DNA from 2 places in the Microbacterium alkaliflavum genome. Region 1 is predicted to be linked to the other one. Evidence: riboswitches for the same ligand, from Rfam matches in the RefSeq annotation. Region 1 holds a riboswitch; the other holds the start of a gene.
What was found. Region 1 has a riboswitch for thiamine pyrophosphate ahead of ACH3VR_RS13110 (ECF transporter S component). Riboswitches for the same ligand answer to the same signal wherever they lie in the genome.
Positions count from the first base shown of each region.

Region 2: linked by a shared signal. The riboswitch ahead of thiM (hydroxyethylthiazole kinase) and the one ahead of ACH3VR_RS13110 (ECF transporter S component) in region 1 are both predicted to bind thiamine pyrophosphate.

Region 1 covers NZ_JBIQWL010000004.1:262,002-269,093, reverse strand. Annotated here, with positions in the region: gene ACH3VR_RS13130 (phosphotransferase) at 1-605, shown strand, start outside; gene ACH3VR_RS13125 (SRPBCC domain-containing protein) at 602-1,090, shown strand; gene ACH3VR_RS13120 (energy-coupling factor transporter transmembrane component T family protein) at 1,125-1,913, opposite strand; gene ACH3VR_RS13115 (ABC transporter ATP-binding protein) at 1,910-3,385, opposite strand; gene ACH3VR_RS13110 (ECF transporter S component) at 3,387-4,016, opposite strand; TPP riboswitch at 4,009-4,117, opposite strand; gene ACH3VR_RS13105 (D-alanyl-D-alanine carboxypeptidase family protein) at 4,155-5,654, shown strand; gene ACH3VR_RS13100 (J domain-containing protein) at 5,680-6,609, opposite strand; gene ACH3VR_RS13095 (hypothetical protein) at 6,625-7,092, opposite strand, start outside.
Region 2 covers NZ_JBIQWL010000001.1:643,031-650,122, reverse strand. Annotated here, with positions in the region: gene ACH3VR_RS02770 (aspartate kinase) at 1-8, opposite strand, end outside; gene ACH3VR_RS02765 (hypothetical protein) at 238-726, shown strand; gene ACH3VR_RS02760 (DMT family transporter) at 737-1,681, opposite strand; gene recR (recombination mediator RecR) at 1,678-2,271, opposite strand; gene ACH3VR_RS02750 (DNA polymerase III subunit gamma and tau) at 2,275-4,602, opposite strand; TPP riboswitch at 4,664-4,760, shown strand; gene thiM (hydroxyethylthiazole kinase) at 4,751-5,569, shown strand; gene thiE (thiamine phosphate synthase) at 5,566-6,225, shown strand; gene thiD (bifunctional hydroxymethylpyrimidine kinase/phosphomethylpyrimidine kinase) at 6,222-7,092, shown strand, end outside.

The sequences.
Region 1 (7,092 bases):
GCCGCCACATCAAGCACTCTCCCCGCAACCTCGAGACGTCGTTCGCGGCCGAGGCGGAGCGGCTCGACTGGGCACGGCGCTGGACCGCCGTGCCGCGCGTGCTCGAGGTCGGGGACGACGAGACGCACGAATGGATCGTCACGGCGACGATCGACGGCGAATCCGCCGTGTCTGCGCGCTGGCTCGCCGTGCCGCAGATCGCGGTGCGCGCCATCGGCGAAGGGCTGCGCGCGCTGCACGACCGGCTTCCCGCCGCCGAGTGCCCGTTCGACTGGTCGGTGCCCTCGCGTCTCGCGAACGCGGCGGGGAGAGGCATCCGCCTTCCCGCGCGGTTCGGCGACGCGCCCGCCGTCGATCTCCTCGTCGTGTGCCACGCCGACGCGTGCAGCCCGAACACGCTGCTCGACGCCGACGGGCGCTGGCTCGCCCACGTCGACCTCGGGGCGCTGGGCGTCGCCGACCGCTGGGCCGATCTCGCCGTGGCATCGATGAGCCTCGAGTGGAACTATGGTCCGGGATGGGAGGGCGCGTTCTTCTCGGCCTACGGGATCGAGCCCGACCCCGCGCGCATCGCCTACTACCGGGAGCTCTGGAACGCGACATGACCGCCATCCGCACGGGTATCGTCACCACGATCGACGGACAGCCGAACCTCGTCCTCACGCGCACGTTCGGCTCGCCCGCCGAGGCCGTCTGGCAGACCTTCACGGAATCGGACCGTCTGCGCGACTGGATCGGCTACTGGGAGGGCGATCCGACGACCGGGCACGTGTCGTTCTTCATGACGGCGGAATCGGATGCTCCCGAGCCGTCGCGGTACACGATCGTCGAGTGCGACCGTCCCCGCCGCTTCGGGGGCGACACCGGCCTCTGGTATCTCTGGCTGGAGCTCGAGGAGGCGCACGGCGTCACGACGCTGCGCTTCGGCCAGCGCCTGAACCCCGGCGAGGACATCGGGTCGATCGGCCCCGGCTGGGAGTACTACCTCGACCGCGCCGAGGCCGCTCACGAGGGCCGGGATGTCTCGGCCATCGCATGGGACGACTATTACCCCGCTCTGCGCGACGAGTACGTCGCGCTCACGCCCTGACCTGACTTCCGAATCTGTCGAGGGGCGGGGCCCGCTACGCCGGGCCGAGGATGAAGTTCCACGTCCCTGCGAGCACCGCGGCCGTCACGGCGAGGACCGAGATGGCGGCGCCGATGGCCATGAGCACCCACTCACGCCCGCCGAAATGCGACTCCCGCGCCCACGTGCGCTCGACGGGGGCGCCGAACCCGCGCGCCTCCATCGATGTGGCGAGCTTCGACCCGCGGCGGATCGAGAGGACGAGCAGCGCGAAGGCCATGCCGAGGAAGCGCCGGAGACGACCTCGATCGGCCACCCCACGCGCGCGGCGGGCGAGCTCGAGCGCGCGCCAGTCGTCGATGAAGAGGCCGACCATGCGCAGGCCCGCCAGGGCGCCGAGCACGAACCGCGCCGGAAGGCGCAGCACCTGCGCGAGGCCGTCGGCGAGGTCGGTCGGATCGACAGTCACGAACAGCACGACCGACGGCAGCGCGATCGCGAGGACGCGGAAGAACGTCGCGACGGCGAGTTCGATCGACCCCTCGCTGATCCGCACGAAGAACCAGTCGACGTAGACCTCGCCCGAGGTGGCGCCGTAGAGCGCGATCGTGACGGCGGTGAGCGGCGCCGCGATCCAGACGGGGAGAGTCCTCGTCCAGAACTCCCGCCACCCGATGCCGGCGAACGGGAAGAGCAGGCACTCGAGCACGAGTGCGACCGCCGCCGACACCCAGTCGAGGGTCAGCACGAGCGGCAGCGCGATGAGCGCGCTCGCACCGAGCTTGGCGACGGGGTTGATGCGCGCGACGGCGCCGGTGCGCGCGCGGGCGTCGAGGAGGGTCATCCCTCCCCCTTCCCGAGCGCGAAGACGTCGGCGCCGAGCGCCCGCACCACGTCGAGGTCGTGGGTGATCGCGACGACGGCCGCGCGCTCGTCGCCGTCGAGGCCGTCGCGCAGCCGCGCGAGCAGGGCGACCAGCTCGGCCCAGGTTCGGGCGTCCTGCCCGAACGTGGGCTCGTCGAGAACGAGCACGCGCGGCCGCGTCGCGAGCGCGGCGGCCACCGTGAGCCGGCGCTTCTCGCCGCCCGACAGCGTGAACGGGTTCGCCGCGGCGAGGGCGTCGAGGCGCAGCCGCACGAGCAGGTCGTCGACGCGTGCGTTCGTCGCGGCGTCGTCGAGCCCGAGCGCGCGCGGACCGACCTCGAGCTCTTCGCGCACGGTCCGCGCCAGAAGCTGGTGCTCGGGGTCCTGGAAGACGGTGCCGATGCGCGTCAGGAGCTGCCGCGAGGTCCAGCGGATCGGCGCGGCGCCCGCGCCGTTCGCGAGCGCGGGCGCAGCGGTGACAACGCCGGCCGCCGGCGGGAGGAGCCCCGCGAGCGTCAGCCCGAGCGTCGACTTCCCTGCGCCGTTGGGCCCCGTGAGAGCGAGCACCGAGCCTTCGCGCAGGTGGAGGTCGATGCCCGATGCGACGGGGACGCCGCGAACCCGCTCGACGGCGAGCCCGTGCGCCGACACGAGCGCCTCACCCGCCGCGGCCGGGGGCGGCGGCGGAACCGCGGGCGGGATGCCGGGGACCCAGACACCCTGCTCCGTGAGCCGGCGCCCCTCCCGGGCGAGCACGACATCGGGCGACCCGTCGGCGACGACCCCGCCCGCGCCGAGCACGATGACGCGCGTCACGAGCGGCAGCCACACCTCGACGCGGTGCTCCACGACGACGAGGGTCGCGGGATGCCGCTCGAGGAGGTCGGCGACGGCCTCGCGCACCTCGGCGACCCCGCCCGGGTCGAGATTCGCGGTGGGCTCGTCGAGCAGGAGCAGCCCCGGGCGCATCGCGAGTGCGCCGGCGAGCGCGAGCCGCTGCTTCTGTCCCCCCGACAGCGCCTTCGTCGCACGATCGAGGGGAAGATCGAGCCCGACGGCGTCGAGTGCTTCACCGACGCGCGGCCAGATCTCGGCTCGCGGGACGCCGAGGTTCTCGCAGCCGAAGGCGACATCGTCGCCGACGCGGGCGAGCACGACCTGCGCGTCGGGATCCTGCAGCACGAGACCCGCCGTTCCGCGCACGGCCGCGGCATCCCGCCCGCCGATCAGCAGACCGCCCGCGGACTCGCCCTCGTCGTCGCCGCCGAGCACGCCCGCGAGTCCGTGCAGCAGCGTCGACTTGCCCGACCCCGACGAGCCGAGCAGGAGCACCCGCTCGCCGGGTTCGATGCGGAACGTGACGTCCTGCAGCGCCCATGCGCGGCGGCTCGCGTGACGCCACCCCCAGCCGCGCGCCTCGACGACGGCAGGGGTGGGAGCAGCCGACGGCACGCTACACGCGGGCGCGCGCTTCGCGGCCCGACGCGAAGCGGTCGAGGGCGCCGGTCGCCGCAAGTCCGCGCGTCACGAGCCACGGCAGAAGCCCCGCGATGACGGCGCCCGAGATGGTGGTCGTGATGAGGTACGTGATCGTGAACTGCGTGTTCGAGCCCGCGTACCACAGCACGAGATTGTTGACGCCTCCCGCGATCGCGGCGCCCGCACCGGCGAGCATCGCGACGGGGAGCGTCCAGACGCGGTAGGCGAAGATCAGGAAGACGATCTCGGCCCCGATCCCCTGCACGAGGCCGGCCTCGAGCGTGAGGAAGCCGCCCCACTGGTTGCCGACGAGCGCCGAGACGACCGCGGCGAGCGTCTCGACGTAGAGCGCAGCGCCGGGCTTGCGGATGATGAGCGCACCGAGCACCCCCGCGAACAGCCACGGTCCGTCGAGGAGGCCCTGCAGGCCCGGCAGGAGAGGCTGGAGGAGGGCCGAGGGGCCGAGGTAGCCGACGTTCCAGAACAGGAAGATGAGGCCGGATGCGACGCCGATGACGCTGGCGACGACGATGTCGACGACCCTCCAGCGAAGACGGCGGGTGGTCTGCGCGACCGAGGCGGACGCGGACGTGGAAGCGTTCATGTTCTCTCCTCCCTGCGCTGGCATGATCCAGATCAGGTTCGACGGTCGAAGCGTGGTCGCTTCCTCTCAGCCCGGCACACCGGACTCCCGTGGTTGTGGTGCCGAGTATACCGCGGCACGACGGGGTAAATTTGGCAGGTGACCCTCGCCGATACGGAGCCTCCTGCGCACGACGACGTGCACGGGGACGCGGGCGACGTGCTCGTCGCGCCGGGCGACGTGCTCGTGCAGGAGCCCGTCGCGCCCGAGCACGAGGCATCCGTCCCGCTCAAGAAGCCCGGCAAGCCGCTGGGCGAGCCGCGCGTCGCATTCGGGTGGGTGGACGAGGGCGTCGTCGGCACGACTTCGCTCGTGCCCGCCGATCTCCGGGTGGCCACGACTCCGTACGTCGCCGTCCCGGCGGACCTGCTCGCGCGCCCGCCGAGGCGCTCGCCGCTGCGTCCCGGCGTGCTCGTTCCGATCGCGATCATCGCGGCGCTGATCGGCGGATACTCCGCCACGACGCTGCTGTGGCCGCTCACGGCGGTGACCCCCACGATCGAGGCCGTGCAGGTCGACTCCGCGCCGGCCCCCGCGACCACGCCCGCCTGGCCTGCCCAGGGCTCCGGCGCCGTCGCGGTCGCGGGCTTCGACGGCGTCGTCGGCTCGACGGCCGATGCGGCGCCCATCGCGAGCATCACGAAGGTCGTGACGGCTCTGCTCGTCCTCGAGTCGCAGCCGCTCGCCGTCGGCGAGCAGGGGCCGGAGTACCGGTTCACGGCGGCCGACCGCGTCAAGTACTGGGGCTATCGGTCACGTGGCGAGTCCGCGCTCGACGTGCCGGTCGGCGGCACCCTCACGGAGTACCAGCTGCTCGAGGGCATGCTGATCGGCTCGGCCAACAACTACGCCGATCGCCTCGCGAGCAACCTGTGGCCCAGCGACGCCGTCTACGCGAGCGCCGCGAACGGCTGGCTCGCGGCGCACGGCCTGAACGGCATCGCCGTCGTCGAGCCGACGGGCTTCGACGCGCGCAACACGGCGAGCGCGGCATCCCTCATCCCGCTCGCCGAGAGGGCTCTGGCCAACCCCGTCATCGCCGAGATCGTCGCTAAGTCCGAGGTCGACCTGCCCGGTGCCGGCCACGTCACGAGCACCAACGGGCTGCTCGCCGACCCCGGCGTCATCGGCGTGAAGACGGGATCGCTCGACACCTTCAACCTGCTCGCCGCGAAGAACGTGACGATCGGCCAGACCCCCGTGCGCCTCTATGCCGCCGTGCTGGGCCAGCCCGACGACAACGGCCGCATCGAGGCGACGCGAGCCCTCTTCACTCAACTCGAGGCGGAGCTGCAGACCGAGCCGTCCGTGACGGCGGGGACGACCGTGGGCGTGATCGACACGGAGTGGGGCGAGCACGTCGAGGTGAAGACGGTCGGCGACGCTTCCGTCGTGCTGTGGAACGGCGCAGCCGGCACCGTCTCGACCGACCTGTCGCTCGGCGACCACCGTGACAAAGGCGACGACGTGGGCACGCTGAACGTCAAGGGTCCGCTCGACTCGTCGACGGTCGACGTCGTGCTCGCGGGCGACATCGAGCCGCCGTCGGCCTGGTGGCGCCTGACGCACCCCCTCGAGCTCTTCGGCCTCGCGGGCTGATCTCGCCCCGCCAGCCCCGGGACCGCTACACGTAGCGGACGGCGTGCTGCAGGCGCGTGCGGATGTCGAAGACCTCGTTGCCGCCCACCTCGCGCGCGCCCGTGACCCCTCGGCGCAGCACCGTCGACAGGGCGCTGCGCGACACGATCGCGACGGGCACGCCGCGCACCCGGCCGAGCTCCTCGATGGGCTGATCGAGGTCGTCGTCGGGGAGCACGACGATCGCCCCGCTGAACTTCACGCGGGCGGCGCGTGCGACGGTGCGAAGTCGCGCGAGGAGCGCCGCGATGGGGGCGCCGTCGACGCCGTCGCCCACGAGCTCTCCGCGCTTGATGCGGACGGGGCCGCCGAAGTCCTCCGACAGCACGCCGTAGAGCCCGCTCGGGCCGAGCACGACGTGGTCGACCTTCTCGTCGGACGCGTGGCCCGCGGCGACGTCGTGCCACACGGTGTACCCCATGCCGAGGTCGGCGACGACGCGCGCCGTCGCCTCTTCGGCCAGCGCGTCGGCGAGGAGCCGCCGCAGATGGTGGGGCGCGGACCGCACGAGCGCGGGATCGTACGGATCGGGCATCTCGACGCCCCGCCCGACCCATTCGCGCATGAGCGACAGGTAGCGCTCGCGCCGCCAGCCGCCGGGCTGCCCGTACGAGCGCGCCTTCGGGCGCGTGTCGGCCGGGCGGGAGGGCGGGCGCCAGGCGGGAGCGTCCGGGCTGAACGACGGTGCGGCCGCCGCCCCGAAGCCGTGCCCGCGGTCGTAGGCGACGCGCGCCTGCGGAGTGCCGACGAGCGCCCACGCGCGCTGCACCTGGATGAAGACGGATGCCTCTCCCCCCGTGTCGGGGTGCGTCTGACGCAGTCGCAGGCGATACGCCTTGCGCAGGCCCTCCTCGTCGACCGTGGGCTCGACGCCGAGCACCTGGTAGGCGGACGCGGACAGGGGGGAATCGAACATGCGGCGGGGCACCTCTCAGCGCTGCTCGTTGCGCCGAGCGTACGCGGCCGCGCTGCGGCTGGACAGCGCGAGGAGGATCAGCGTATCGAGCGCTGTGGTGAGCAGGCTCGTCTTCAAGGTGATCTCCAGGTCGTAGAGCCACCACGATCCGAAGGCCGCTGAGATCGAGAGCACCGCGAACACCATGACGATGACGCGGGGCCAGTTGTGGCCGCGCAGGATGAACACGGCGAGCACGGCGTCGAAGATCAGCACGACGCTGATGATGCCGACCACGATCCACAGCCCGATACCCGCGGCCTCCCCCGCCGTGAGGCCGTCGATCGCGACGGCGCTCTCGGTCGCGACGAGGTTCCAGTTGAGGGCGAGTTCGCCGAGGAAGAGCAGCCCGACGACGACACGAAGGAAGACGAGCAGGGCACCCGCGACGGTCGTCGGGGGCCGCTTCATGTCGGGGCGGTACCCCGGCGGGCGCAGCAGCCT
Region 2 (7,092 bases), on a different contig from region 1:
AGCGCCACGATGGAACTCCCCGGGATGCGCCGCCGCTCGGATCGACGGCGGAGGGCCAGCGGATGCCGCGCCCAACGGACCATCTTACGGACGGGCTCATGCCGACCCGACCATGTGTCGGGTGAACTCCAGCCCAACGCTCGACCACGCGGTGGGCGCATATTGTCGCCTCGACCACCGCACGCGACGCATTGCGCCCCCCGAAGCCGGCTGCGGGCGGAGCGGTAGCATCCGGGCATGGGTGTGGTGGAGGGCTGGAGCGAGTTCAACGTCGCGATGATGGGCGCCACGGCGGCGCTCGCGGGTCTCGTGATCGTGGCGGCGAGTGTCAACATCCGCGAGATCATCGATGCGCCGTCGGTCGCAGCGCGGCTGGCGTCCGCGATCGCGGGGCTCGTGCTCGCGATCGTCGGCTCGGCCGTCGGGCTCATCCCGGGCATCACGGCGCTCGGCTACGGCGTCATGATGATCGTGTTCGGCGTCGTGACCGCACTCTTCTCCACGCAGGCCACGCGCCGCATCTATGAGAACCACCACCCCGCGAACCGCCTGAAGCTCGCGAAGTCGGTCGTGGGCTTCGTCGCGCCCCTCGGCTACGTCGCGGGAGGCATCCTGCTCGTCGCGGGAGTGGATGCCGGTGTCTTCTGGTTCGCGGCGGGTGCCATCGCGGCGATCGTCGCGGCGGTGCTCATCTCCTGGATCGCGCTCGTCGAAGTGCTGCGCTGAACCACGCGTCTCAGTCGGCTTCGCCGAGTGGCGCAGGCCCGGGTCGCGCACGGCGGACCACGACACCGCCCGTTGCGGCGAGCCAGCAGCCCAGGATGACGAGCGGGAAGCCGATGAGCAGTCCGGCACTCAGCTCCTCGCCGAGCAGGATCGTGCCGAGGATGATCGCGACGACGGGGTTGACATAGGTGAACAGCGGCGCGCGGGCCGGCCCGACCTCGGCGATGAGCGCGAAGAAGGCCATGAAGGCGAGCGCGGTGCAGATGACGCCGAGCGAGACGAGCGAGACGGTGCTGCGCATCGTCGGCACTTCGTGCTGCGTCAGCACGCCGATCGGCAGGTAGAACAGGCCGACGGCGAACAGCGACAGCGTGATGGTGCCGAGCGACGGCACGTCCTTGAGCTTCGTCGCGACGATGAACGGCGCGATGGCGTAGCAGACCGCGACGAGCAGCACCTCGCCCACTGCGAGCAGGCTCGCCGATCCGCCGACGGCAAGACCGGGCCCGGCGACGATGACCGCGACGCCGATGAAGCCGACCAAGAGCCCTCCCGCTCGCGCGGGGCGCAGCATCCCTTTGTCGCCTCTCGTGAAGGCGATGACGGCGGCGAACAGCGGAACGGTCGCCACGAGGAGGCCGGTCAGGCCGGAGGGAAGAGTCTGCTCCGCGTGCCCGAGGAGCAGGAACGGGCCCGCCATCTCGATCGCGCCGAACGCGAGCACCCACGGCCAGAGCTTGAGCGCCGGGCGCAGCGCGCGGCGGTGGATCGCGAGCGGCAGCAGGATGACGGCGCCGATGAGCGTGCGCCCGGCGACGACGGCCGCGGGCGAGTACGAGTCGACGGCCTCCTTGATGAAGAGGTACGGCATGCCCCAGACCAGCGCCATGACGGCGAAGAGCACCCAGCCCTTGGAGCTGAACCGCGACGGCGCGGCGAGGGGGTCGGCGCTCACAGCGTGCGGCGCCCCTCGAAGGCCCGGCCGAGGGTCACTTCGTCGGCGTACTCGAGGTCGCCTCCGACGGGCAGCCCCGACGCGAGACGCGTCACCGTGATCTCGAGCGTGTGCAGCAGGCGGCTGAGGTAGGTCGCGGTCGCCTCGCCCTCGAGGTTGGGGTTGGTCGCGAGGATGACCTCCTGCACGGTGCCGTCGGCGAGCCGCTGCATGAGCTGCGCGATGCGCAGGTCGTCGGGTCCGATGCCCGCGATGGGGCTGATCGCCCCGCCGAGCACGTGGTACAGCCCGCGGAACTCGCGCGTGCGCTCGATCGCGGCGACGTCCTTCGCGTCTTCGACCACGCAGATGAGCGCGGGGTTGCGGCGCGGATCACGGCAGATCGCGCAGCGCTCCTGCTCGGAGACGTTGCCGCAGATCTCGCAGAAGCGCACCTTCTCGCGCACTTCGGCGAGCAGCTGCGCGAGGTGCGAGACGTCGAAGTTCGGGGTCTGCAGGATGTGGAACGTGATGCGCTGAGCGGACTTCGGGCCGATGCCCGGAAGTCGCCCGAACTCATCGATGAGATCTTGGACGATGCCGTCGTACATGGGTCAGTTGAACCTCGTCGGCGGCTCGTAGGGCTCTTCGCGCACGAACGTCGCGCCGAGCACCTGGCGCACGACGGCCTCGCCGTAGCGCTGCGGCCCGCCGTTGCGCGCCGCCGCCTGGCTGCGCGGAGGCGTCAGCGGCGGAGCGACGACGGGCGGCACGGGAAGATCGGCGGATGCCGGGGGCTCGAGCTCATCCTCGTCATCGTCGTCGTCGCGCTCGATCGACGGGGCGACGTCGCGCTCGGGGATCACGTCGCCGTCGCGCGCCGGCGCGAGCGTCGCGGTGTGAACGCGGGACGCCTCGCTCTCGGCCTCTTCAGGCTCGTCGTCGATCGCGAACTGGCCCATGCCGGCGGGTTCGGACGGCCGGGATGCGGTCGCGGCAGGAGCCGTCGGCGCCGGAGGTGCCCAGGTCGCCGCCGAAGCGGTCGGCGGAGCCCACGCGCCGCCCCGCGCGGAGGCCGATGGCGCGTCCTGACCGGAGTCGCCGCCCGCCGAACCCGGAATGGGTGCGACGGCCCATTCCGTCACGGGGGCGGCCGAGGCGCGCGCCGGTGCCGCAGAGCGCTCCGCGGGACGCTCGGCGGTGGCGCGACCGCCCGGCACGGACGAGCGCTCGCTCGGTGCCGCTGAGGCGCGAGCAGCGCCGCCGGCACCGCTCGTGGCGCCGCCGAGGGCCGACGTGCCGCCACCGGGGCCTCCGGGCGAACCGTCGCCGGGTGCGCCCCCGGGATCGCCGGGCGCGGCATCGGACTCCTTGCGGGCGATGTACTTCACGCGGATGCCGAGCACGGCCAGGATCGCCGAGCGCAGGTCTTCGCTGGGCCCGGCGCCGGCCGAGAGTTGCTTGAACTTCGCGACGTCGCTCTGGCTGCGGAACGTGAGCGTCAGGACGTCGTCGGTGAGCGCCGCGATGCCGGCCCCCGACGCGATCATCCACGAGGCGCGGCTGATGTCCTCGAGGCGGGCGAGCACTTCGGGCCACGCGTCCCGCATGCGCTGCAGCGTCACCGGCCCCGACGGGACCGGCGGGGCGGCGGGAGGCGCAGGGGGGGCGGCGGCCGGCTCAGCGATGCTGTTCGACCCCTCGACACGCTCGGGGGGCGAAGCGGGCGCGGCGGCCGGCACCGGAGCGACGGGCGCCACCGCAACCGCCGGCGCCGGAGCGACGGGAGCAGCCGCGACGGGCGCCACCGCAACCGCAGGCGCCGCCGCGACAGCGACCGCGGGCGACGCCGCCAGGACACGCGCGACCATGAGCTCGAGCTGCAGGCGGGGCGACGTGGCGCCCGTCATGTCGTCGAGCGTCGCGATCACGAGGTCGGCCGTGTGCGACAGGCGGGCGGCGCCGAACGCGGCGGCCTGACGCTCCATGCGCGCGAGCTCTTCTTCCGAGACGCCGCGGAGCACGGCGGCGGCGCCCTGACCAGTCGCGTCGACGACGATGAGATCGCGCAGTCGCTCGAGGAGGTCGTCGACGAAGCGACGGGGGTCCTGCCCCGTCTGCACGACGCGGTCGATCGCCGCGAACGCGGCGGAGGCATCCCGCGCGCCGAAGGCGTCGACCACCTCGTCGAGAAGTTCGGCGTGCGTGTAGCCGAGGAGCGCGACAGCCCGCGCGTAGGTGACGACGGCGCCCTCCGACCCGGCGATGAGCTGGTCGAGCAGCGACAGCGTGTCTCGCGGCGATCCGCCGCCGGCGCGTACGACGAGGGGCAGCACGCCCGACTCGACCGACACCCCCTCGGTGGTGCAGAGCTCCTCGACGTAGGCGAGCATGGCGCCCGGCGGCACGAGCCGGAACGGGTAGTGGTGCGTGCGCGAGCGGATCGTGCCGATGACCTTCTCGGGCTCGGTCGTCGCGAAGATGAACTTGACGTGGTCGGGCGGCTCTTCGACGAGCTTGAGCAGGGCGTTGAAGCCCTGCGGCGTCACCATGTGCGCCTCGTCGAGGATGAAGATCTTGAAGCGGTCGCGGGCCGGCGCGAAGATCGCCCGCTCACGCAGGTCGCGCGCGTCGTCGACGCCGTTGTGCGAGGCGGCGTCGATCTCGACGACGTCGAGCGATCCGCCGCCGCCGCGACCGAGCTCGATGCAGCTCTCGCATTTGCCGCACGGGACGTCGGTGGGCCCCTCGGCGCAGTTGAGGCACCGCGCGAGGATGCGCGCCGAGGTCGTCTTGCCGCACCCGCGCGGACCCGAGAACAGGTAGGCGTGACCGACGCGATCGCTGCGCAACGCGGTCATGAGCGGGTCGGTGACCTGCGACTGCCCGATCATCTCGCCGAACGCCTCGGGCCGGTAGCGGCGGTACAGGGCGGTGGTCACCTGAACAGCCTACGGTGCCCCACCGACACGGCGCCGGTCGGAATGTCCTGCTACATTGCTCGGCAGTGACACGGGGTGCTCGCGACCGGCGAGCTGAGATCACACCCGTCGAACCTGATCTCGTTAGGACGAGCGAAGGGATGTCCCCATGAACGCGCGTGTGTCCACGCACCTGGCCCCCGCAGAGGCCCTCGATGCGCTGCGCGACGTCGCGCCGCTGACGCAGTGCATCACCAACGCGGTGGTGACGAACTTCACCGCGAACGCCCTCCTCGCGCTCGGGGCCTCGCCCGCCATGTGCGACCTGCCGGGCGAGGCCGGCATGTTCGCCGGCATCGCCGGAAGCGTGCTCGTGAACCTCGGCACGCCCACGGCGGAGCAGCGCGAGGCGGCACGGGAGGCCGCGCGGGCCGGCACGCCCTGGGTGCTCGACCCCGTCGCCGTGGGCGTGCTCCCGGTGCGCACGGCGCTCGCCGAGGAGCTCGTCGCGCAGGCGCCGACGATCGTGCGCGCCAACGCCTCGGAGGTGCTCGCGGTCGCGGGCCGCGCGAGCGGCGGCCGCGGCGTCGATGCGACCGACGACCCCGACTCGGCGGCGGACGCCGCGTTCTGCCTCGCACGCCGGACGGGCGGTGTCGTCGCCGTCTCGGGCGCCGTCGACCTCGTGACGGACGGCACCGACGTCGTCCGGGTGCACGGCGGCAGCGCGCTGCTGACCCGCATCACGGGCGGCGGATGCTCCCTCGGCGCGGTGATGGCCGCGTTCCTCGCCGTCGCGAGCCCGCTGTCGGCGGCGGTCGCGGCATCCCTCCTCTACTCCGTCGCCTCCGACGCGGCGGCGCGGGTCGCGCACGGACCGGGATCGTTCGCCGTCGCGTTCCTCGACGCACTGGCCGCGACGACGTCGGAAAGACTCCAGGACGCCGAGGACCGCCTCGCCTGGGCGACGATCGAGGTCGCACGATGACCGCGCGCGACCTGTCGCTGCACCTCGTCACCGACGAGCGCCTGTCCTTCCCGCGCCTGACGGCCGTCGTCGACGCCGCGGTCGACGCCGGGGTCACCGTCGTGCAGCTGCGCTCCAAGGCCGCGGATGCCGGTGAGCTCCTCGTGCAGGCGATCGTCCTCTCGCGTGTCATCGCGGGACGTGCCGCGTTCGTCGTCGACGACCGTCTCGACATCGTGCTCGCGGCACGGGATGCGGGTGCGCGGGTCGACGGCATCCATCTCGGGCAGCGCGATCTGCCGCCGGTCGCGGCCCGCCGCCTGCTCGGCGCGGAGGCCTTGATCGGGTGGACGGCGAACACCCCCGCGCACTTCGCGGCGGCCGCCGAGCTGCCCGAGGGCACGCTCGACTACCTCGGTGTCGGCGTCATCCGGCCCACCGCGACCAAGCCCGACCATCCCGCGCCGCTCGGGGTCGCCGGTTTCGCGGCCCTGGCCCGGTCGACGGACTTCCCCTGTGTCGCGATCGGAGGCGTGACGGCCGCGGATGCAGCCGCGCTTCGGGATGCGGGCGCGGCGGGCATCGCCGTCGTCTCGGCGATCTGCGGCGCCGACGACCCGGGAGCCGCCGGCCGCGCGTTCGTGGACGCGTTCGCGGGAGCGGTGGTCGGAGCGTGAGTGTTCCCCGCGTCTTGAGCATCGCGGGGACCGATCCGACCGGCGGCGCGGGCATCCACGCCGACCTCAAGTCGATCGGCGCGCTCGGCGGCTACGGCATGGCGGTCGTCACGGCGCTCGTCGCGCAGAACACGCGCGGCGTGCGCTCGGTGCACGTGCCGCCCGCGGCGTTCCTCGACGCGCAGCTGCGCGCCGTCAGCGACGACGTCGACATCGACGCCGTCAAGATCGGGATGCTGCAGTCCCGCGCGATCGCGGAGACGGTCGGCGAGTGGCTCGACGAGGTCGCACCTCCGATCGTCGTGCTCGATCCCGTCATGGTCGCGACGAGCGGAGACCGCCTGCTCGACATCGAGGCGGAGGCCGCCGTGCGAGATCTCTGCACCCGCGTCGACCTTGTGACGCCGAACATCCCCGAGCTCGCCGTGCTGACGGGCGAGGCTCCGGCCCGCGATTGGGCGGCCGCGCTGCGCCAGGCCCGCGCGCTGCACGACTCGTCGGGAGCCGCCGTCCTCGTGAAGGGCGGCCATCTCGCGGGCCGGCTCTGTCCCGACGCGATCGTCGACGGGGACGGCGTGCACGAGGTGACCGGCACGCGCGTCGACACCCGCAGCACGCACGGCACGGGATGCTCCCTCTCCTCCGCGATGGCGACCCTGCGTGCGTCGGGGCTCACGTGGCACGCCGCGCTCGAACGCGCCAAGGAATGGCTCACGGGCGCCCTCGCTTCGGCGGACGTCCTGCGGGTGGGTCGCGGCCGCGGTCCCGTCGACCACTTCCACGAGCTGCGACCCGTCGAGTCGTGGACGGATGCCGCGTGGCGGCGCAGCGCCGAGGTGCGGACCGAGGTCGACCGGTGCGACTTCG